Prochlorococcus marinus str. MIT 1214: one gene and its partners. Each later gene encodes a partner of the first gene's protein in a complex. Links are inferred from orthologs where the notes say so. Each region holds a gene or a part of one and is shown in the gene's direction. Other genes may lie near its edges. The genes, in order: O5639_RS09335, nuoH, O5639_RS08715 and O5639_RS08640.

Evidence for each region.
Region 2: the proteins of O5639_RS09335 (region 1) and nuoH are in contact, whole or in part, in a cryo-EM structure (PDB 6KHJ), measured with the Thermosynechococcus vestitus proteins. The link is inferred for Prochlorococcus marinus str. MIT 1214 from one-to-one orthologs. Residues at the interface, in WP_126986108.1 of Thermosynechococcus vestitus: Gly6, Tyr7, Glu8, Tyr9, Phe10, Gly12, Phe13, Leu14, Ile16, Cys17, Ser18, Pro21, Ala24, Leu25, Ala27, Ser28, Leu31, Arg32, Pro33, Ser35, Arg40, Leu41, Thr42, Thr43, Tyr44, Glu45, Ile51, Gly53, Ala54, Trp55; in WP_126985484.1 of Thermosynechococcus vestitus: Gln8, Lys26, Trp29, Leu30, Pro33, Met34, Met37, Leu38, Leu83, Ile84, Phe85, Lys86, Glu87, Asp88, Val89, Leu90, Pro91, Ala92, Thr100, Ala104, Val107, Ile108, Phe111, Leu112, Tyr114, Ile115, Ile125, Ser126, Leu128, Phe133.
Region 3: the proteins of O5639_RS09335 (region 1) and O5639_RS08715 are in contact, whole or in part, in a cryo-EM structure (PDB 6ZJN), measured with the Thermus thermophilus proteins. The link is inferred for Prochlorococcus marinus str. MIT 1214 from one-to-one orthologs. Residues at the interface, in WP_096411116.1 of Thermus thermophilus: Glu45, Ser46, Asn48, Pro50, Ala51, Gly52, Glu53; in WP_223903221.1 of Thermus thermophilus: Met26, Thr27, Asn29, Gly31, Pro32, His34.
Region 4: the proteins of O5639_RS09335 (region 1) and O5639_RS08640 are in contact, whole or in part, in a cryo-EM structure (PDB 7NYH), measured with the Escherichia coli proteins. The link is inferred for Prochlorococcus marinus str. MIT 1214 from one-to-one orthologs.

What each region holds. Positions count from the first base shown.
Region 1 is NZ_CP114777.1:1,698,378-1,703,916, reverse strand. What follows is about bases 1,170-4,120. They hold O5639_RS09335 (NAD(P)H-quinone oxidoreductase subunit 3), read left to right. Parts: upstream 1,170-2,439; coding sequence 2,440-2,802; downstream 2,803-4,120. Other genes in these bases: O5639_RS09320 (gluconeogenesis factor YvcK family protein), read right to left, coding at 4,086-4,120; O5639_RS09325 (NAD(P)H-quinone oxidoreductase subunit J), read left to right, coding at 3,563-4,084; nuoB (NADH-quinone oxidoreductase subunit NuoB), read left to right, coding at 2,793-3,542; O5639_RS09340 (rubredoxin), read right to left, coding at 1,930-2,355; O5639_RS09345 (photosynthesis system II assembly factor Ycf48), read right to left, coding at 1,170-1,933. Outside these bases: mtnP (S-methyl-5'-thioadenosine phosphorylase), read left to right, coding at 1-130; O5639_RS09360 (photosystem II reaction center protein J), read right to left, coding at 203-400; O5639_RS09355 (photosystem II reaction center protein L), read right to left, coding at 412-531; psbE (cytochrome b559 subunit alpha), read right to left, coding at 561-809; more of O5639_RS09345, read right to left, coding at 917-1,169; more of O5639_RS09320, read right to left, coding at 4,121-5,483. UniProt on the Escherichia coli protein: NDH-1 shuttles electrons from NADH, via FMN and iron-sulfur (Fe-S) centers, to quinones in the respiratory chain. The immediate electron acceptor for the enzyme in this species is believed to be ubiquinone.
Region 2 is NZ_CP114777.1:1,568,800-1,574,166, reverse strand. Bases 2,589-5,367 are described here. They hold nuoH (NADH-quinone oxidoreductase subunit NuoH), read left to right. Parts: upstream 2,589-3,308; coding sequence 3,309-4,427; downstream 4,428-5,367. Other genes in these bases: O5639_RS08640 (NADH-quinone oxidoreductase subunit J), read left to right, coding at 5,188-5,367; ndhI (NAD(P)H-quinone oxidoreductase subunit I), read left to right, coding at 4,535-5,188; O5639_RS08655 (citrate synthase), read left to right, coding at 2,589-3,233. In the rest of the region: O5639_RS08665 (rhodanese-like domain-containing protein), read right to left, coding at 1-292; O5639_RS08660 (DUF3352 domain-containing protein), read left to right, coding at 379-1,965; more of O5639_RS08655, read left to right, coding at 2,106-2,588. UniProt on the Escherichia coli protein: NDH-1 shuttles electrons from NADH, via FMN and iron-sulfur (Fe-S) centers, to quinones in the respiratory chain. The immediate electron acceptor for the enzyme in this species is believed to be ubiquinone.
Region 3 is NZ_CP114777.1:1,581,348-1,586,712, forward strand. What follows is about bases 1-2,777. They hold O5639_RS08715 (NAD(P)H-quinone oxidoreductase subunit H), read left to right. Parts: upstream 1-685; coding sequence 686-1,870; downstream 1,871-2,777. Other genes in these bases: rsmH (16S rRNA (cytosine(1402)-N(4))-methyltransferase RsmH), read right to left, coding at 1-644; O5639_RS08720 (acyl-CoA thioesterase), read left to right, coding at 1,875-2,327; O5639_RS08725 (AMP-binding protein), read right to left, coding at 2,324-2,777. Outside these bases: more of O5639_RS08725, read right to left, coding at 2,778-3,559; menC (o-succinylbenzoate synthase), read right to left, coding at 3,556-4,527; menA (2-carboxy-1,4-naphthoquinone phytyltransferase), read right to left, coding at 4,547-5,365.
Region 4 is NZ_CP114777.1:1,564,591-1,570,173, reverse strand. The notes cover bases 1-2,995. They hold O5639_RS08640 (NADH-quinone oxidoreductase subunit J), read left to right. Parts: upstream 1-1,194; coding sequence 1,195-1,797; downstream 1,798-2,995. Other genes in these bases: O5639_RS08630 (NAD(+) kinase), read left to right, coding at 2,171-2,995; nuoK (NADH-quinone oxidoreductase subunit NuoK), read left to right, coding at 1,832-2,161; ndhI (NAD(P)H-quinone oxidoreductase subunit I), read left to right, coding at 542-1,195; nuoH (NADH-quinone oxidoreductase subunit NuoH), read left to right, coding at 1-434. In the rest of the region: more of O5639_RS08630, read left to right, coding at 2,996-3,079; O5639_RS08625 (CYTH domain-containing protein), read left to right, coding at 3,083-3,583; O5639_RS08620 (helix-turn-helix domain-containing protein), read right to left, coding at 3,827-4,099; O5639_RS08615 (methylenetetrahydrofolate reductase), read left to right, coding at 4,184-5,065; O5639_RS08610 (nucleotidyltransferase family protein), read right to left, coding at 5,058-5,583. UniProt on the Escherichia coli protein: NDH-1 shuttles electrons from NADH, via FMN and iron-sulfur (Fe-S) centers, to quinones in the respiratory chain. The immediate electron acceptor for the enzyme in this species is believed to be ubiquinone.

The sequences.
Region 1 (5,539 bases):
AATCTCATCATTAAGGCCTTCAAGCTCTTTTCATAATGCATTAAAAAATGCACTGGTTACTCCAAAAGAGCATGTATCAGATAAAACTAGAGCCAAGATCAAACTATTTACAGATAAATACTGGCTTTAAAAAAACCAACAGACAATAAATGACTGTTGGTTTTTAAGTTATTTCAAATAAATAGTATTTTTCTAGTTAAAACTAACCAGCGTTACCAATACCAGTGTATGAACCGTAAAAGAAAATACCAAGAACAAAAATAACAGCAGTGCCACCTGCAGTAGCTACTAACCATAAAGGCAGTGCTCCCTCTGTCCACCGTCTTTCCCAGGAGACTGCAGGCATACCATTTGAAAGACGATCTCCTGCTCGTCCATCAGGTCCTTTTAATTTGCTCATGATAAAGAGATTTAGTTAAAGAAGTAACTGGAAAAAAGAATTCCCATTACAAAAACAAGTAAGAGTCCAAGATAAAGACTTGTTCGGTTTAATTCAACCGGAACTTTATTTGGATTTGGATTGACTTGCATGGATAATAAAGCAATCAGATGAAATTTGGTTATTTCAGACGCGTGTCCAGTTCAGCCTTGGAATCAAAGCGCTGAACAACAACAGGAGCTTTGCTTTCTCCAGCCTGAAAATACGTATCTGGTCTAGGAGTTCCAAAAGCGTCGTAGGCAAGCCCAGAAGACACAAATAAAAATCCTGCCACGAAGATCGCAGGAAGTGCCACTGCATGGATAATCCAATAGCGGACACTAGTAATGATCTCAAAAAACGGGCGTTCCCCGGTAGAGCCGGCAGCCATAGCCTCACTTAATCAGCTCAGTGATCTTATCAAGCGAAACCAAAAGAAAGGATATCTGTTGCAAGGTGGTTACACAGAGTCATGGAAATCATCAAAAATTTATGATTTCACCCCTGCCATCGCAATAAATTCCCCCTTTCTCCAAATACAAATCCCTTAGGGCTGTCAATATTAGAATCGTCCACAAATAAAATTCTGATGAAATTTGTTGGAACAGATTCACCCACAGGGTCTTTTTTCCAAGTTTTTCCATCATCATTACTCACCAATAAAGTTCCGTTTCCTCCAGCGGCCCAAATGGACTTAGATGGATCCCAAACAAGATCTTGATAGTTATAACCGTTTACGATTGGGATGATGGGCTTAGACCAAGAGTCGATATCAGCAGGATCTGCATTAAATCTGATTTCAGCCCCTCTAGAAAGCATCCATAAATCCCCATTTGGCTGCTCACCAACACTTTGAACTCTCTTGCTACTTGCTCTTTGATGAGGGCTCCATGACTCCTCTCCTGGGCTTAGAACTGAGAAAAAGTTACCAAGGCTACTAACACTTATATAACCACCTTTATTTGTTCGTCTTAATTCTCTTATACCTCCAGAACCAGATGTATCCAAAACTATTGCTTCCCAGTTAGTTCCTGCATCAGTAGTTTTATAAATTGCTCCAGCGGTAGTGGCTAATTCAGCAGTATCAGTATCAATTGTTGTTATCAAGTATGGATCACCTGGCAAATTATTTCCAAGGTCTAGACGAGTCCAATTTTTTCCTCCATCAGATGAATGAAGAATCAATCCTGGTTGGCCTGCTATCCACCCTTCTTGCCCTTTGAAATCAATACTAATTAAACGAAAGTTCCCTTCGCTTGGAATGTCCAAATTTCTTTCTTTCCAGGTAATCCCTCCATCATTTGTTTCTAGGATCAACCTATTTGTGCCAACCAAGAATCCATTTTTGTCATCTACAAAGTCAACATCTAATGGATTTGCTTCAGTGTCTAGATCAACTAAGGACCAGGGACTTGATGATCCTATTGAAGCATTGCTAACAGTACATCCACTAAGAGCAACTCCAACTATCAAGACAAGAGTCAAATTAATGAAGTTTGAAAACAGGCGTTTCATTTCAAAGAATAAAGAGAGAGAAAACAGGCAGCTGCTAAAGCCAGACTTCCAAAAATAAGAACGTTTTTCTGGCCTGAAGGAAGTTTATTAAATCCAAAGCCATAAGTAAGGTTTTCTTCAAATCCACTAGGCTTTGACTTGGGTCCAATATCCTTGTATCCACTAAATCCTACCCGACAGACTGGACATCTAAAATTCTCTCTATCTATGTCTAAGAATGACGTTCCTGGTTCAATTTTTAGCTTTTTTATACCTTCAACAGGGTCATAAATAAAACCACAGCTCATGCACTCAAATCGATTAAATTTTGGATCAAAGTCATCAATTGAATTTTTTGGTTCAAATGAAACAACTTGATTTTGTTTTTCATCAGAATTCAAATCCTCAAAAGAGTTTGAATTAGTTTTGGTGTCTTCACTCACAGTTTTCACTTTCACATATAACAACTCTATGGCACTAATCTAGGAAATGACTGTCAGAATGATATTGAAATCAGTAATTCATTCATGTTTTCCCTTCAGGGTTATGAGTATTTTTTAGGATTTCTTCTTATTTCTGGAGCAGTTCCCATTCTTGCTCTCACAACCAATAAGCTAATAGCTCCTAAAAGCAAAGCAGGAGAGAGGCAACTTACATATGAATCAGGCATGGAGCCCATAGGAGGGGCATGGATCCAATTTAATATTCGTTACTACATGTTTGCACTTGTTTTCGTTATATTTGATGTAGAGACGGTGTTCCTTTACCCATGGGCAGTTGCATTTCACAAACTTGGGTTACTAGCATTTATAGAAGCACTTGTTTTTATCACAATACTTGTTGTGGCTTTAGCATATGCATGGAGAAAAGGTGCCCTTGAATGGAGTTAAATCCCTTGAAAAAAACTCCTTCTTCTGAAGCAGTAAGAAACCTGAGAGAAGCTTCCTGCGCCCCCGTAGGGGCTCCCACAGTCACTAATGATCTAAGCGAAAATATAATCCTAACTAGCCTTGAAGATCTTCACAATTGGGCAAGATTAAGCAGTCTATGGCCTCTTCTTTATGGGACTGCTTGTTGTTTTATTGAATTTGCAGCTCTAATTGGATCTCGATTTGATTTTGACAGATTTGGATTAGTCCCAAGAAGTTCTCCTAGACAAGCAGATCTACTTATAGTGGCTGGCACTGTCACAATGAAAATGGCACCTGCTCTTGTAAGGCTTTATGAACAAATGCCAGATCCAAAATATGTAATTGCAATGGGAGCTTGCACTATTACTGGTGGCATGTTCAGCGCAGATTCAACTACTGCAGTTAGAGGTGTGGACAAATTAATTCCTGTTGACCTCTACCTTCCTGGATGTCCTCCAAGACCAGAAGCAATCTTTGATGCTGTAATTAAATTAAGAAAAAAAGTTGCCAACGAATCAATTTCAGAGAGATCAAAGATTACTCAAACTCATAGGTATTTAACTATCCCTCATAAAATGAACAGATCTGAGTCAAAAGTAAATGGAAAATACCTAAAAGCGAAAACACAATTAATTGCTTTAAATCCCTCCTTATCAGAAGAGTTTGATCAATCGTTAAAAGAAATCCAAAAAATATCTGAGGAACTTTCAAGCGATTGAAAATCTCTTATTAAAAAACTATGAAAAATGAATCAGAAATAGTGGTTGAAGAAAAAACCTCAGCTCCAATAAGTGATTGGCTTTCAAACAAAGGATTTGAGAACCTTCCTCTTCCAGAAGACCACCTAGGTGTTGAAGTTATAAAAATCATGCCAAGCAATCTATTGCCAATAGTTGAAGCTTTAAAAAATGATGGATTTAATTATCTTCAATGCCAAGGTGGATATGATGAGGGCCCTGGTTTAAATATTGTTTGTTTTTATAATCTAATAGAAATTAGTGAAATAAAAAAAGATATTGCACCCCGCGAAGTAAGACTAAAAGTATTCCTATCTAGAGATGGGGACTTAACTATTCCTAGCTTGTATGGCCTTTACAGAGGTGCCGATTGGCAAGAACGAGAAACATTTGATATGTATGGTGTTAAATTTAAAGGTCATCCGCATCCAAAAAGGCTTTTGATGCCTGAAGATTGGAAAGGATGGCCACTTAGAAAAGACTATATTCAGCCAGATTTTTATGAAATGCAAGATGCATACTGATTTATTTACTTTTTTTATATCTTCTATAAAACCTCATTATTGCTAAAGCGAGACTCCTAGGATCATGTCTCAAAGTTGGAGTAGCCTTTGAACCCTGAAGAGAAGCTAGATACACCTTATAACCCTTCGACAGAAGATCTATTTTATTGCATTTGACTGGTTCAGCACCTTTTGATTTGTAGTAATCAACCAATGGGGATGGTTCTAACTCATCTTGAGCAAGGATTGAATTAAATATTTTCTTTGTAATTCCTCTTGATGCCAATTGAGCTTCTATAGCCCTCACATGACCAGTAACATCAAGTCCATCAGTTTCTCCTGGTTGAGTCATCAAATTACATATATACAATTTTGGGACTTTGCTCCTCTCAATCGCTTCGACTATTTCAGGGACAAGAAGATTTGGAAGGATTGAAGTATAAAGACTTCCTGGACCTATCAAAATAATTTCAGCATTTCTGATGGCTTCCAGAGCTCTTGGCAAAGCTGGGGGCGCTGAAGGATAACAACCAATTCTGATTATTGGTAAGCGAGCTTTTCCAATAGCGGATTCACCATCAATTCGGTCACCATTTTCAAGTTCTGCCCACAATCGAACGTCTACATTAGTAGCTGGTACAACTTGACCCTGAACAGAAAGAACACGACTTGAAGCAGTAATTGCAGTCTCTAAACTTCCAGTTATCGCAGTTAAGGCAGATAAGAAAAGATTCCCAAAACTATGGCCTTCAAGACCACTGCCCGAAGGAAAGCGATACTGAAAAAGACCTTTTATAAGAGGCTCTTCCGTTGCTAAAGCTGCTAAACAATTTCTTATATCTCCTGGAGGCTGAACACCCAGCTCCCTCCTAAGCACTCCACTACTTCCTCCATCATCTGCAACAGTCACTATTGCTGTAATACGGCTGCTATATCTTTTTAAGCCTTTTAACAATGAAGATAAACCTGTACCACCGCCAATAGCAACAATAGTTGGCCCCCTATTTAATCTTTGTTTAGCTCTTAACGCATCAACCAAAAAAGTATCTTTTTTTGAGCCTAAAGCCTGCTTAATAGATTCAAAACTTCTTCCTTGCCCCCAAATTAAAAGAGATATTCCTATCAAAAAAACTATTGGTCCAGAAATAGTTCTAGGTAAAAAATTAGTTATGAATCCTAAAAACAAAAAAAGTATTTCAACAACCCAATAAATTGGGCGTAGATCAGCCCAAATCGAGGCCCCAATCAAAGCAATTAATAATCCCAAACCAGATGTAATCATCCATCTTTTGACAACTAGCCCTGGCAAAAGCCATCGGATAGCTCTTTTAAAGCGAGCGTAAAGATTAAAAGACAAACTATCGCAAAAGCTTTTACGCAAAGTCGATCTTCTTAATTTTCTTTTTCTTCTTTTTTTCAATGGATTCAGGTTTGAGAAAATTACAACAAATAAAACTAGATAATTAATTCACATAA
Region 2 (5,367 bases), 130 kb from region 1 along the record:
AAACACTTTTAGTTATTCCTTGTTCTAAAAGCCAAACACCAAAATTCAGACTTCTCACACCCGCATGGCAGACGACAACAATAGGCTGATCCTTCGGTAACAGTTCACCTATTTTTGCTGACCAATTTGCAGCCTGACTCAAAGGAAGATGTAATACTGAAAATGAAAATGAAGCAATAGCAATTTCATTATCCTCCCTCACATCTACAATGAATGGTTTTTCAGAAGAATCATCTTCTAAGATTTTATTTAACTCTTTTGGAGATATATTTAAAGGAATATTCTGGTTCATATTCAAGATTGTAAGTAAATGTAAGTAAAGATTAACCTTTCTATTATCAAAGCTCAAAAAGTATACAAATGCACAAATAATAAAAAATGAAATCACGAATATCTTATTTTTTAATATCAGGAATAATAATTTTATCAATTTTCACCGGGATATTCATCTGGCGGAATAAGCCACTCAAGCAAATCCCAAAGTTCAATGAAAAATCATTCAATGCTCCGGTTTCCTCGAAATATATACCAAACAATCCTGATCTCGTTTTTCACTGGAAACTGAATCCATCTTTACTTCCAAAATACATCGAAAATTATCAATCTCAATTTAGTAAAAATATTATAAATAAAAAAATAAGTTTTATTAGAGATTCTTCTTTTAAATTAATTAGTCTTGATTTTGCAGAAGATATTTCAAAATGGGTAGGAGATTATGGGAGCTTTGCTGTATTTAATTCAAATAACCAAACTCTAAATAATTGGATTATGATTTTAGCAATAAAAGAAGATATAAATATTGAAAAAGAATTAGAATCTATTTTAGGATCAAACATTATTGATGAGAGTAATGAGCCAAGTAATAAATCAAGCGAATCAAAAACAGAAATAATTTCAAAAAAAGTTAATTCCAATAACTCAGTCTTCATTCTAAATGACAAAGATAATCTTTTAATAGCATCCAACCCAGAAATTATACAATCTTCAATAGAGAAATCAGATAGTAATATATTAAATACAAAAGAAAGGTATAAGAATATTCAATTAAAAGAGAATCTGAAAGATGGGATATTATTATTAGAAATGTCTCCAAAGAAGATATTAAATCTAATAGGTCAAGAAGAAAATTTATTTGAGATCAATCAGATAGATCATTTAATATCTTCTATCAATCTAGAGAAAAATATACTAAATATTGAAGGAATACTATCTTATGATGTTAAAACTAAAATGCCTGTTAAAGATATTAACTATAATTTAGTTGACATAAAAAATGAATCTGAATTGTCTGAAGATTTAATATTAATTGATAATCCCAAGCAGTATTTCAGCAAAGATGCTGGCCATCCATATCAAAATCTTATAGCATCTCTTATCAAGGAATCAACAACATTTGATTATTCTAACCTTTTTAAAATAATTCTTGAAAACTCTAAAGGAAATTTAATTTGGATAAATGATAAAGACTGGTTGGTTTTAACTAGGAAATCTGATACGAGCAAAACAGAGATAAGTGATGTTCTTAAAAAAGATAAATTTTCCAGTTCAAATCTAGATTTCAAAAACAGGAAGCTAGAGATCTGGTCAAAAATCAGTACAGATGAAAATGAAAGATATGCGCTAAAAGAAAACATTGAGGCAATTGTTGAAGAAGATGAAGAGACTTACATTTGGAGTCAAAACTTATCTTCTATTTCAAATTTTGAAAATATTAATTACTTACAATATTATTCAGCTAATGAACAGAAGATAGATGAAGCTAATGATTTTAATGATGTCCTGAGAATACATTTAGGAGAAGAAAAAACTAATACAGTTTTAAACAATTTTTATCCATATATCTTATTCAAAACTATGCTAGGAAATCAGCTAACGTCCCCTAAAAATATTGATATCTCAATTGCAGTCCCTACAATTAATTATTCAGACTTCATTAAAGTTGAAATCAACTTGAAAACAAGTTAATAATAAGTTTTAAGTGCTATATTCTACATATAGTTTAATTCTATACAATAAAGTTCAAGTTGAAAATTATTTTTTCGAATTGAACAGAAAATTATTTTGCAGGAGCTAAAGCCATAGATAACGAACAAAAGACAACTAATGTGGTTCTAAAGCCAGGCCTGGAAGGGGTTCCAGTAACCAATTCAGGGATATGCGAGATCAATGGGACAGAGGGAAGGCTGAACTACAGAGGTTATCCAATATCTGAGCTAGCCCAAAAAAGTAGTTTTTTAGAAACTGCATTTCTCTTGATATGGGGAGAACTTCCCACTGAAAATGAGCTTCAGAAATTTGAAAAAGATGTTCAAATGCATAGAAGAGTGAGCTTTCGAATTAGAGATATGCTCAAGTGTTTTCCAGAATCAGGACATCCTATGGATGCTCTGCAAGCAAGTGCTGCATCTCTAGGCCTCTTCTATTCACGTAGAGCAATTGATAATCCAAAATATATCTACGACGCAGTAGTTAGGTTAATTGCAAAAATTCCAACTATGGTTGCCGCTTTCGAGCAAATAAGAAAAGGAGATGATCCAATTCAACCTCAGGATGATTTACCTTATTCTTCCAATTTCCTTTATATGCTAACTGAGAGGGAGCCAAATCCTCTTGCAGCAAGAGTGTTTGACAGATGCTTAATTCTCCACGCCGAACACAGTCTCAATGCAAGTACGTTTAGCGCAAGAGTAACTGCTAGCACACTAACTGATCCTTATGCTGTCGTAGCTTCTGCCGTTGGGACATTGGCAGGTCCTCTTCATGGAGGGGCCAATGAAGATGTTATAGCAATGCTAGAAGAAATTGGAAGACCTGATAAAGCCTCTTCATTCCTCAATGATGCAATTGCAAAAAAAAGAAAAATCATGGGCTTTGGGCACAGGGAGTATCGCGTCAAAGACCCTAGAGCAACAATATTACAAGCCTTCGCAGAAGAACTTTTCTCAGAATTTGGTAAAGATGAAATGTATGAAGTAGCTAAAGCACTTGAAGAAGAGGCTATTTCTAAATTAGGGCCAAAAGGTATATTCCCAAATGTTGACTTTTATTCTGGACTTGTTTATCGAAAGCTTGGTATTCCTCGAGACTTGTTTACACCCGTTTTTGCGATTTCCAGAGTTGCTGGTTGGTTGGCTCACTGGAGAGAACAACTTGGAGCAAATAGAATTTTCAGACCATCACAAATTTATGAAGGAGCAAAAATCAGAAATTGGCAGCCTCTTGAGAGCAGATAATTTGGAATTTATTTTTTTCGACTATAAAATTAATTCAAAATTACACTAATCTTGTTAATAGATTAAATCTCAGAAGTGAATTCAGGTATAGACCTTGAAATGAGTTTTACCCAAGGTATTCAGAAACTTGGTTTATCTCATGAATTAGCACATCTTTTATGGATACCACTTCCAATGCTTTTGGTATTGGTGTCAGCTGTCGTTGGTGTATTAGTAACAGTTTGGCTTGAAAGAAAAATTTCTGCAGCAGCTCAACAGAGAATTGGTCCTGAATACGCAGGTGCACTTGGTATTCTTCAGCCAATGGCAGACGGTTTGAAACTTTTAGTAAAAGAAGACATTATCCCGGCAAGGGCAGACAGTGTTCTTTTTACAGTTGGTCCAATACTAGTTTTAGTTCCGGTAATTTTATCTTGGTTAATTGTTCCTTTTGGTCAAAATCTTTTAATTAGCAATGTAGGCATAGGAATCTTTTTGTGGATTGCCCTAAGTAGTATTCAACCTATTGGTCTTCTGATGAGTGGCTACTCTTCTAACAATAAATATTCTTTGCTAGGAGGACTTAGAGCTGCCGCTCAATCAATTAGTTATGAAATTCCACTAGCGCTAGCGGTTTTGGCAATAGTTATGATGAGCAATTCATTAAGTACTATTGATATAGTTGATCAACAAAATACTGCTGGTTTTCTTAGCTGGAATATATGGCGACAACCTGTAGGTTTTATTATTTTTTGGATCTGTGCATTAGCTGAATGCGAGAGACTACCTTTTGATTTACCGGAGGCAGAAGAAGAACTTGTCGCTGGTTATCAAACTGAGTATGCAGGTATGAAATTTGCTCTATTTTACTTAGCTGGATACATAAATCTTGTTTTATCTGCTTTACTTGTTTCCGTTCTGTATTTAGGGGGATGGGGTTTTCCAATCTCAATTGATTGGTTTTCATCTTTGATAGGACTTTCAATTGATAATCCATTAGTTCAAATTATTGCTGCGTCTCTTGGAATTGTCATGACAATCCTCAAGGCTTATTTACTGGTTTTTTTAGCAATCTTATTGAGATGGACCACTCCAAGAGTTCGCATTGATCAACTACTTGATTTAGGATGGAAGTTTCTTTTACCTATTTCGTTGGTAAATTTACTTGTCACTGCTTCTCTTAAATTGGCATTTCCAATGACATTTGGCGGATAAAAGAAAAGCAACACAATTGCTAGTTTTTAAGTAAAAGTACCTACAATTACTTGAAAAAAACTGTATAATGACTAATGTAAATAGAGGCCGCCGGCAGTAAATTTAATATGCTTGGTTTCCTTGAAAAAGTTGCCGACTACACTAAAGAAGCTGTTAGTGCAGCGAAATATTTAATTGATGGGCTAGGCGTCACTTTCGACCACATGCGCCGAAGGCCTATAACTGTTCAATATCCTTACGAAAAACTAATTCCCTCTGAGCGTTACAGAGGAAGGATTCATTATGAATTTGATAAGTGTATCGCTTGCGAAGTTTGCGTAAGGGTCTGCCCAATTAATCTACCAGTTGTTGATTGGGTAATGAATAAAGAAACCAAGAAAAAAGAGTTGAGAAATTATTCTATTGACTTTGGTGCATGTATTTTTTGTGGAAATTGCGTTGAATATTGCCCTACAAATTGCTTATCAATGACAGAAGAATATGAACTGGCTGCATTCGATAGACATAGTCTTAACTACGATAATGTTGCTCTTGGAAGACTACCAACGAGTGTAACTTCAGATCCATCAGTTATACCTTTAAGAGAATTAGCTTATTTACCCGAGGGCATAATGGACCCTCATGAATTGCCTGCGAACCAAAAAAGAGCAGGTAAACTTCCAACTCAAATTATAAAAGAGCTACAAGCAGAGAGATCAAAAGAAGAAGTTAATAATAATTCATCCGATATGGTTCCAAATAAATTAAATTCTACTAATTAATGAATATCGCTTATTCAACAGAATTAATTTGCTTTTTAATTCTTAGTGCTGTCATAGTTTCTGGAAGCTTAGCAGTTGTTTTATTAAAGAATATTGTTTACTCAGCATTTTTATTAGGCGGAGTCTTTATGGCTGTAGCAGGTTTATATCTTTTACTAAATGCTAGTTTTGTCGCTGCA
Region 3 (5,365 bases), 120 kb from region 1 along the record:
AAAGTTCTTGTTGAGGGATGAATTCGACCATGTCTTTGCTTGGGGGGGAAGCATCCTGCAATTGCATAAGAAAGGTCTTGAGTTCCAGAGTATGGTCCATTTTCAGCTAGATCATTTTTTATTTTTCTTGCAATACGCCTAGATCGTTTTTCTTCGCCTAATTCATATATTAAATCAGCTAGATTTTGCTCAGAGAGAGTTTCAATAAGTTCGGCTGCACTTGAACCCTCTTTGGGATTCATACGCATATCTATTGGACCATTTAAACGAAAGCTAAAACCTCGTGAAGGCTCATCAAGTTGATGACTACTAACTCCAAGATCCGCTAGGACACAAATGGCTTGTTCGTGATGTGAAAAGTCTGCGAAGTTTGTAGAGATTATTTCTATTCTTGTTCCGAATTTAATTAATTTTTTTGATGCTGCTTTTATAGCCATTGGGTCTTGATCCAGCCCAATAATTTTGATTCCAGGGAAATTTTCGAGTATTTGAGCGGAATGTCCCCCGCCTCCAATGGTTGCATCAATAATTAATCCTTTTTTTGTTAATTCACTTGGTAATTCCTTTAATGAGCGAATTATTTCTTTCCCCATTACAGGGATATGATTAAAGTTAGAACTTGAACTAATTGGCCCTTCTTTCATAAGTTTTTACTAGTATCTAGACATTGCTTTGGTTGGGCCCAATGACGCAGCTTGAAACGCGTACTGAGCCAATGGTGGTCAACTTTGGGCCACATCATCCATCAATGCATGGGGTATTGCGATTAGTAGTAACCCTTGATGGAGAGGATGTTGTTGATTGTGAACCAGTTATTGGTTACTTGCATCGAGGGATGGAGAAAATTGCTGAGAATAGAACAAACGTTATGTTTGTTCCTTACGTGAGTCGCATGGATTATGCGGCTGGTATGTTTTATGAAGCCATTGTTGTTAATGCCCCTGAGCGTTTAGCAAATATAAAGGTACCCAAGAGAGCAAGTTATATCAGAGCGATAATGCTTGAGTTAAATAGGATCGCTAACCATTTGCTATGGTTAGGTCCATTTTTGGCTGATGTCGGAGCTCAAACTCCTTTCTTTTATATTTTTAGAGAAAGAGAGATGATTTACGATTTATGGGAGGCTGCAACTGGTCAGAGATTGATTAATAATAATTATTTCCGTATTGGCGGCGTTGCATGTGATTTGCCTTGGGGTTGGTTAGAAAAATGCAAAGATTTTTGTGACTGGTTTGGTCCAAAAATTGATGAGTATGAAAAATTGATTACTAATAATCCTATTTTTCGTAGACGTATAGAAGGTTTAGGAGTTATAGGAAAAGAGCAAGCGATTAACTGGAGTCTTTCTGGCCCAATGCTTAGGGCGGCAGGTGTCCCGTGGGATTTGAGAAAGGTAGATCATTATGAATGCTATGACGATTTTGAATGGGATATTGCATGGGAGAAAGAGGGTGATTGTTATGCAAGATATAGAGTTCGTATTGAAGAAATGAGACAGTCATTAAAAATATTACGACAAGCTTGTGAGATGATTCCTGGGGGGCCAACAGAGAATCTTGAGGCACAAAGAACAGTTGAGGGGAAAAAAGGTGATTTATCGGGCTTTGATTATCAATATGTAGCCAAGAAAGTTGCACCGACTTTTAAGATTCCTAATGGTGAATTATATACACGCCTTGAGTCTGGAAAAGGAGAGATAGGAGTATTTATTCAAGGTAATAATGATGTAACCCCTTGGCGGTTTAAAATTAGAGCAGCTGACTCAAATAATTTGCAGATACTTCCTCACATACTTAAGGGAGCCAAGGTCGCTGATATAATGGCAATCTTAGGTTCGATTGATGTGATTATGGGTTCTGTTGATAGATAGGTTTTTGGACAAGCGTAATCCTAGAGAATGGTTATGTTTGAAACGAACAGTTCGTTTTGGTGAAACAGATGCTGCAGGTGTGGTTCACTTTCTTGAATTATTTAGATGGTGTCATGAAACTTGGGAAGAAAGTTTAGAAAAATATGGAATAGCTTTGAAAGATATTTTTCCTACAAACGAAATCAATACAAGCCAACTAGATGTAGCTTTACCAGTTGTTCATTGTGAAGCAAATTATTTTCAACCACTTTATGTTGGAGATACTATAAATATTGAACTTGAAACAGAGAAGATAAATGATTCTTCATTTGTACTTCGATTTGAATTTAAAAAGAATGAAGAGCAAATCGGTACGATAAATATAAAACATGTATCGATAAATCCAATTACTAGAAAAAAATGTGCATTATCTAAACAAATAAATTTGTGGCTTCATGAATCTAGTTCGAATTTTTAGTTAATAGGTCTATTAAAGGCTATCCAATCTTGCCATTTTTTTATTTCCCATTTTTTATTGATATTTCTTGAAAGTTTTGGACAATCGTACCAGTTCAGTGGTTTTTTGGATGGTTGCCAGTCTTCAATGAGATCATTCAGAAGTGAAATGATTGGATATCTATTGAGTTCTTTCTCTTTGAATTTTGTTAAGGCAACTAAACGTTGTCCCCATTTCTTGTCACTAACTCCTAGTACAAAAATATCTTGAATTGGGATTTGATTTTTTGAGATTATTTTCATTAATTCCATTTCGATATCTTCTGGAAAAATCGTTTCACCGCCCGAATTTATAGCTGAATCTCTTCTACCTAGGATTTGTATTGCTTTTCTATTGTCGAGAGTGATGTATTGTGCTAGATCGCCTGCTTCCCACCATCCATTTGAGTCTTTAATTGATTCGAATTTATTATTCTTCCATTTTGAAGTTGCAATCCTACTGGTTTTAATCTTAAGTGAATTTCTTTTGTTGATCTCTATCTCAACATCTTCGAGAGGGAACCCAACACTATTACTTCCATTTAAAAAGTCTTTAGGACTAAGACAAGTCACCATTGCTACTGTTTCGGTGGCCCCATAACAAGGAGCTAAATTAATAGACTTTCTGCGTGCTTTTTCAGCAAGGTCTATAGGGATGGAAGCTCCTCCAACCCATATCACAGCAAGGGATTGAAGCCATTTTAAACCATCAGTATTATCTATCAAAGATAATAATTGAGTTGGAACTAGGGATGTAATTAATGGACGTCTATGTTTATTAGTTAATGCTTCACTAAATTGCTTAAGTTGAAAAGGTTTATGCATTATAGAATTTGAAATCCAGTAATACCCAGATTCCCAAGTCTGATGTCTCCACCATGGCATGAAACCACTTATATGATGTAAAGGTAGTGAATTGAGAATGATGCATTCATTTGGCTTAAGGCCATGATTCTTTAACCACTTTCCGGTTGATAAAGCCGAATTCGTGAGATTTTTAAGTGATTGTAAACAAAGATTTGGCCCTCCAAGGCTGCCCCCGCTTGAAATGATTATTCCTTCTCCTTCAGGTAAGGTTGACGATGTGGGGATTTTCGTTTGATCTTTTGGAGGCGCTAGATATACCCAGTTATGCTTTTCAAAATTCTTTAAAATTTCTTTTGAACAGTCCAGGTTTTTTTCAGGAATACATTCTACAACTGCAATTTTGGTCATACGGCTTCCCAGACTAATTTCGGATTGTTGTTGAAGAGTGGGCCTTTTGGGCACCATCCAGGTGCAAGTCCAGGTGCACAAGGATTTCCCCCTTTGACTTGTCTGGCAGCGAGGTGATTAACCCACCTTCTCCCAATACCAGTTTCAAAAGCTGTGCTTATGACTGTTTGACTATCTTCTTGTTCTATTTCTTTTAACAGTAATCTCGGATCACCATCTAATGCAGGGCGACGTATTTTCCAACTTTTCCATGTTTTTCGTAAATATGGAAATTCAACCAAAGATTCATCTAGTGCGATTGGAATTTGAGTGGCCAATGAAAATAAACCTTCAATATCTTTTGATGGGAGTGGCTGTTCAATCCATTCCAAACGAGGTTCGTTTTTGAGTTCGTTAATCCATTCTTGTGCTTTTTGGCGACTCCAACCTCCATTTGGATCAATTCTAAGTTTAAAATTATTTGGTAAAATGTCTAAGATTTTTTGTAATGTTTTTTCTTCCTTAAAGTTATTTTCTAGGTGAGATACTTTCCATTTTATTGTACAAGAACTTTTCTTCTCATTTGATTCATCTATATATTTACGTATTGACTCTAATGGATCAATATCTGTAGGTAAAAGATAAGCTGATTTTGCGACGTCAAAACCTTCAAGATTTAACTTCCTTTGAGTGAGATTTTCTAAATCGGCTAAGCAGGATCCTAATCCGAAAGCAAGTGCTCCTGGCAATTCAAATAAATAATTTTCTATTGAATCTTTTGTAGTTTGTTTCCCAATAAAATTAAGACTTTCGATACTCTTTTGTAATTCCTTTTTCTCAATAGGTGAAACTTCCCCCCATCCGTAATTTCCATTTGAGTCTTTTATTTGCAACAATAAACCTACCTTGTTATGAATAATTCCTTGCGAGGTTATTAACTTTCTTGTTAGTTGAAATGAAAATGGCTTGATATTAATTATTAATTTCATGATTCAATAAAATCAAAAATTAATTATAAAAAAATGAGGATATAGCAAAACCTATACTCAAGCATAAACCATTAATTGTCTGAAAGCGTAAAGCTAAAAACTTACTGTTTTTAATACGCTCAGGTTGGTTGTGATGTCTTTTAATTAATTTAATAAGATCTATGCCTGAAGGAAGGCTAATTAAACATAAAAGAGTCGTTATTGGCCATATTCCAAGTAGTACAGGTAGTAATTCTAATAAAAATATTAGACCAACGAACCACGGTAAAAATTCTGCCGCTCGATGAGTGCCTAAAATAACTAAGGGTGATTTTTTACCGACAGCAGCATCTTGATTGATTTGATGAAAATGCGAACAGAATAGAACTAAAGTGGTCGCCATTGCTGGACCTGCTCCAACCATCAGTGCTGTTCCCCAGGGGATGGTATGAAAATTGGATTTTGGAGAAACAACAATTAGTGCCGCAGCTGTAGCAAGCGGGCCAAAGGCAATCCAGCAGAGGGGTTCTCCCAACCCCTTATATCCCAGCCTAAATGGTGGCCCTTGATATAAATATCCAAGGAAACAACAAAGTAAGACCAAAAAAAGTACTGTTATTTTACTTTTTAGAGCAAGGATAAATATGATAAATAAACCCAATAAAAGAGAAAAATATGCAACTCGACTTACAGTGGTTTTATTACCTGTTAAAGCTACTACAGAGTGGAATTTGTATTTGTCAACTCCAGTTTCATCGTCAAAAAGATCATTGGTAAGATTCTCCCAAAGCAAAATCAAGATAGAGGCAATTAGAAAACAGATGAATTGCCCCAGACGAATATTGCCGCTATTCCCTAG
Region 4 (5,583 bases), 130 kb from region 1 along the record:
GACTACCTTTTGATTTACCGGAGGCAGAAGAAGAACTTGTCGCTGGTTATCAAACTGAGTATGCAGGTATGAAATTTGCTCTATTTTACTTAGCTGGATACATAAATCTTGTTTTATCTGCTTTACTTGTTTCCGTTCTGTATTTAGGGGGATGGGGTTTTCCAATCTCAATTGATTGGTTTTCATCTTTGATAGGACTTTCAATTGATAATCCATTAGTTCAAATTATTGCTGCGTCTCTTGGAATTGTCATGACAATCCTCAAGGCTTATTTACTGGTTTTTTTAGCAATCTTATTGAGATGGACCACTCCAAGAGTTCGCATTGATCAACTACTTGATTTAGGATGGAAGTTTCTTTTACCTATTTCGTTGGTAAATTTACTTGTCACTGCTTCTCTTAAATTGGCATTTCCAATGACATTTGGCGGATAAAAGAAAAGCAACACAATTGCTAGTTTTTAAGTAAAAGTACCTACAATTACTTGAAAAAAACTGTATAATGACTAATGTAAATAGAGGCCGCCGGCAGTAAATTTAATATGCTTGGTTTCCTTGAAAAAGTTGCCGACTACACTAAAGAAGCTGTTAGTGCAGCGAAATATTTAATTGATGGGCTAGGCGTCACTTTCGACCACATGCGCCGAAGGCCTATAACTGTTCAATATCCTTACGAAAAACTAATTCCCTCTGAGCGTTACAGAGGAAGGATTCATTATGAATTTGATAAGTGTATCGCTTGCGAAGTTTGCGTAAGGGTCTGCCCAATTAATCTACCAGTTGTTGATTGGGTAATGAATAAAGAAACCAAGAAAAAAGAGTTGAGAAATTATTCTATTGACTTTGGTGCATGTATTTTTTGTGGAAATTGCGTTGAATATTGCCCTACAAATTGCTTATCAATGACAGAAGAATATGAACTGGCTGCATTCGATAGACATAGTCTTAACTACGATAATGTTGCTCTTGGAAGACTACCAACGAGTGTAACTTCAGATCCATCAGTTATACCTTTAAGAGAATTAGCTTATTTACCCGAGGGCATAATGGACCCTCATGAATTGCCTGCGAACCAAAAAAGAGCAGGTAAACTTCCAACTCAAATTATAAAAGAGCTACAAGCAGAGAGATCAAAAGAAGAAGTTAATAATAATTCATCCGATATGGTTCCAAATAAATTAAATTCTACTAATTAATGAATATCGCTTATTCAACAGAATTAATTTGCTTTTTAATTCTTAGTGCTGTCATAGTTTCTGGAAGCTTAGCAGTTGTTTTATTAAAGAATATTGTTTACTCAGCATTTTTATTAGGCGGAGTCTTTATGGCTGTAGCAGGTTTATATCTTTTACTAAATGCTAGTTTTGTCGCTGCAGCTCAAATTCTTGTATATGTAGGAGCTGTAAATGTTTTGATATTATTTGCAATTATGTTGGTTAATAAGAAAGAAAAGTTAAAACCAATGGAAGGTCTTAAAACTAGAAAATTGTTATCTGGTGGAGTTTGCGGTGGATTATTAATTTTATTATTGCGAGTTAGCATTACCACTAAATGGAACTTACCTGGACCAACCTCAATTGGTGAAGAGGCAACTGAGAGAATTGGTGAACATCTATTCACAGATTATTTGTTACCTTTTGAACTTGCTTCGATTCTCTTATTAATGGCTATGATTGGAGCAATTGTATTAGCAAGAAGAGATGTCACAATTCCAAAAGATGATATAAATGATTCAAAGAATCAAAAGTCCTTAATTGATAAGAAACTTCCTCTGCTTTCCGAAAATAGTATAAAATGAATTCAATTATCTATATAAAATTTACTTTATAAAGATGTTAGAAAATTCTATTGGTCCAGTACCTCTTCAAGCTTATCTTATAGTCGCTGCATTTCTTTTCTGTACAGGTGTCTGGGGATTAATTAATAGTCGAAATGCTGTGCGAGTTTTAATGAGTATTGAATTAATGTTAAACGCAGTAAATATAAATCTTATGAGTTTTTCATCATATATAGACGGATCAATAATTAGAGGACAAGTATTTTCAATTTTTGTTATCACAGTAGCCGCCGCCGAGGCTGCTGTTGGGCTAGCAATACTACTTTCTTTGTATAGAAATAGAGTTACTATTGATATGGAAAGTTTCAATCTACTCAAATGGTAGGTATTATCAATGACAACAAATCTGATCTGGATCTTATATAGATCAGATAGCGATACTGCATATCAAGAAACCCTAAATTGTAAGAAAATAATTGAAGGTTATGGGAAAAAAGTCTTATTTTCAGAAATAAGCAATGAAACCAATAATGTTAATCAACTATTTTCATTATCTGATATCTTGCCGGAAATCGCTCTTGTTTTAGGAGGTGATGGAACAGTTTTAAGAGCTGCCAGATTTTTATCCCCCAAAAACATACCTATTTTAAGTTTCAATGTGGGAGGAAATCTAGGCTTTTTGACACACGATCGTCATATCTTAAAGCAAGCTAATTTTTGGGAAAGAGTTTCAAATAATAGTTTTAATATACAAAAAAGAATGATGCTTGAAGCAACTGTATTTAAAGAAAAAATCAATAATGAAAGCACAATTAAAAAATCATTTTTTGCTCTAAATGATTTATATTTACGATCTTGCTCAGACGAAATTGCACCAACTTGCAGCCTTGCACTTGAAATTGATGGTGAGGCAATTGACCAATTCAAAGGAGATGGCCTTATCTTCTCGACACCAACAGGTTCTACCGCTTACTCCATGGCTGCAGGAGGGCCAATAATCCACCCTTCTTTGGATGCGATAATCGTAAGTGCTATATGTCCAATGAGCCTAGCAAGTAGACCGATTGTAGTTCCTCCTGAATCTCAATTACTAATAAAACCTATAAAAGAAAAGAAGCAAAAAATAAAGTTATGGTTAGATGGTTCGAGTGGATGTCTAATCGAAGCTAATGATACATGCTTAATAAAGAAATCTAATCATTCAACCTCAATAATAATTTTAGATGAAAATCTTTCTTATTATAAGACAATCACTCAAAAACTTCATTGGGCTAGCAGCCTTAATGAGAGGAATAAAAACTAAATTATGGGGATAGAAATCGAAAGAAGATTCTTGGTTGAAAATGAAGATTGGAAATCTCAGGTCATACTCAGTGAAGCTTTTAGTCAAGCCTACTTAAATTCAAATGTAGATGAATGGGCTACTCGAGTAAGAATAATAGACAATAAAAAAGCATACATCACATTAAAATCTTCATTAAATGGGTTAATAAACCACGAGTTTGAATATTCAATTCCATTAAAAGATGCCATCGAATTAATAAAATTATCAAAATATAAAATTACTAAAACTCGTTATCAGTTAAAAATAAATAAGAAAAATTGGGTAGTTGATCTTTTTGATGAGTCCAATTTTTCCTTGAAAATTGCTGAAATTGAATTGAATTCTGAATCCGAAGAAATTCAAGTTCCCTCATGGTGTGGGCAAGAGATAACAGGGATCAAATTATTAAGCAATGCTTCTCTTGCAAAGACACCTATTTCTCAATTATCTGTAAAAGATCGGATCAAAATCAAAGGGTCCTAAGCAAAAAGGCCAATCGTCCTTTAGATTGTCTTTACAATCATAACTACTGACTTCCAGCGAGCAATGCATCCTTTGCAAGAGGTATAACTTGTATGGTCTTTATGATACGGAAGGTGTCCTTCGCTTCACTTGTAGTGATAAGGAGGCTTGTATTGCATATGCAAAGTTATTTGAGCTATCTTCAATTGAATTTTCTCTAATGAACTTATCAGTCATAAATGAGGACAAAAATAATTAGATCTTCTACGAAGGTGTTTCATCTGGCAATGAACAACAATTGAACCCATCCCTGCAAATTTTCCCATGATCCATTGCCCAGTTCAATAAAGCCACCCTGTTTTTTGAACCTGTTTTTGTAAACATATTGCTAACATGATTGTCTACAGTCCTTTTGCTGATTGTCAGTTTTTCAGCAATCTCTTGATTAGTGAGGCCATCAGCAACTAATCCAATAATCTCCATTTCCCTAGCTGAGAGTCCCATGTGGGACGAATTAGCGATCTCTCCTGTAAACATTCACCTCACTCACAACTCATTAATTAATACTACTTAGATTAGGGCCTTTCATCACCGATAGTAATTATCTAGTAAAAAATACATGTGAAATCGAAACTTCAAAATCGTCTCGAATCTGGCTTATCAGCTATTACTGCTGAAATCATGCCTCCTAGGGGTGGTGATACAGCTTTAGCGCTCTCAAAAGCCGAGAAATTAAAAGGCCTTGTGCATGGTTTTAATGTTACAGATGGCAGCAGAGCAATCATGCGAATGAGCAGCCTAGCCTTATGCAAGCTGCTTTTAGAGGCAAATCTTGAACCAGTTTTGCAATTATCATGTAGGGATAGGAATCGAATCGCATTACAAGCTGAACTACTTGGAGCGCATGCTTTGGGAATCAAAAATATCCTCTGTTTAACTGGTGATCCTGTACGAGTCGGAGACCAATCTCAAGCCAAATCAGTTCAAGACTTCAACTCAATAGAACTTATTAGTCAAGTCACATCACTTAACAAAGGAATTGATCCAGTATCTGATTTCTTACCAGATGGTCCAACTCAATTGTTTGCTGGAGCTGCAGCTGATCCAAATTGCAAGGGATTTGATGGTTTAAGAAGAAGAATTGAACTCAAAAAAAAAGCGGGTGCAAATTTCCTTCAAACACAAATGGTCATGGACCCTAAAGTACTTGAACGATTTTGCAATGAAATAACAGATCCTATGAAAATGCCTGTTTTAGCTGGGGTTTTTCTGCTTAAATCTGCCAAAAATGCTCAATTCATAAATCGTGTAGTACCAGGAGCATGCATACCCAAATCAATTATTTCAAGACTTGAAAGTTCATCAAACCCTATTGATGAAGGTATCTCAATTGCTGCTGAGCAAGTAAAAAGATTTCTATCCATAGCTCAAGGTGTTCACATTATGGCAGTTAAAGCAGAACAAGAAATACCTCTAATTCTAGATAGAGCAAATATTAATTAGAAGAACCAATCAGATCAGTACCTAATAATTCAGCCATTGCTTTTTGCTGAGGTGAGGGTTCGCCTAAGTCCTGTCTTCTAGCATCAGTTATTAACCAATCTAAAGCTGCTTCCTGTAAATCAAAATGATCACCTTCTTTGCCAACACAATATCTACCAAAAACTAACTTCTCTACCAGTTGTACTCCTGGCCCAATTAGTGAATAATCAAAGATTATTGAATTATCAATTGTTGCACCTTCACAAATACAACAACTCGGACCAATCATAGAAGGACCAACAATAGTTACACCATCTTCAATCCTTGTCATTCCACCAACATATATAGGTCCTTTCACATTTATTTTATCCCAATTAGCTGCAACATTTAAACCAGTATAGATCCCAGGCCTCACCTGCTTTCCAGGTATTTCAACCTGTCTAACGTCACCTTTAAGAACATTTCTTATTGCCCTCCAATAATCTGGGACTTTACCAATATCAACCCACTCAAAATCCATTGGTAAAGCATAGAAAGGC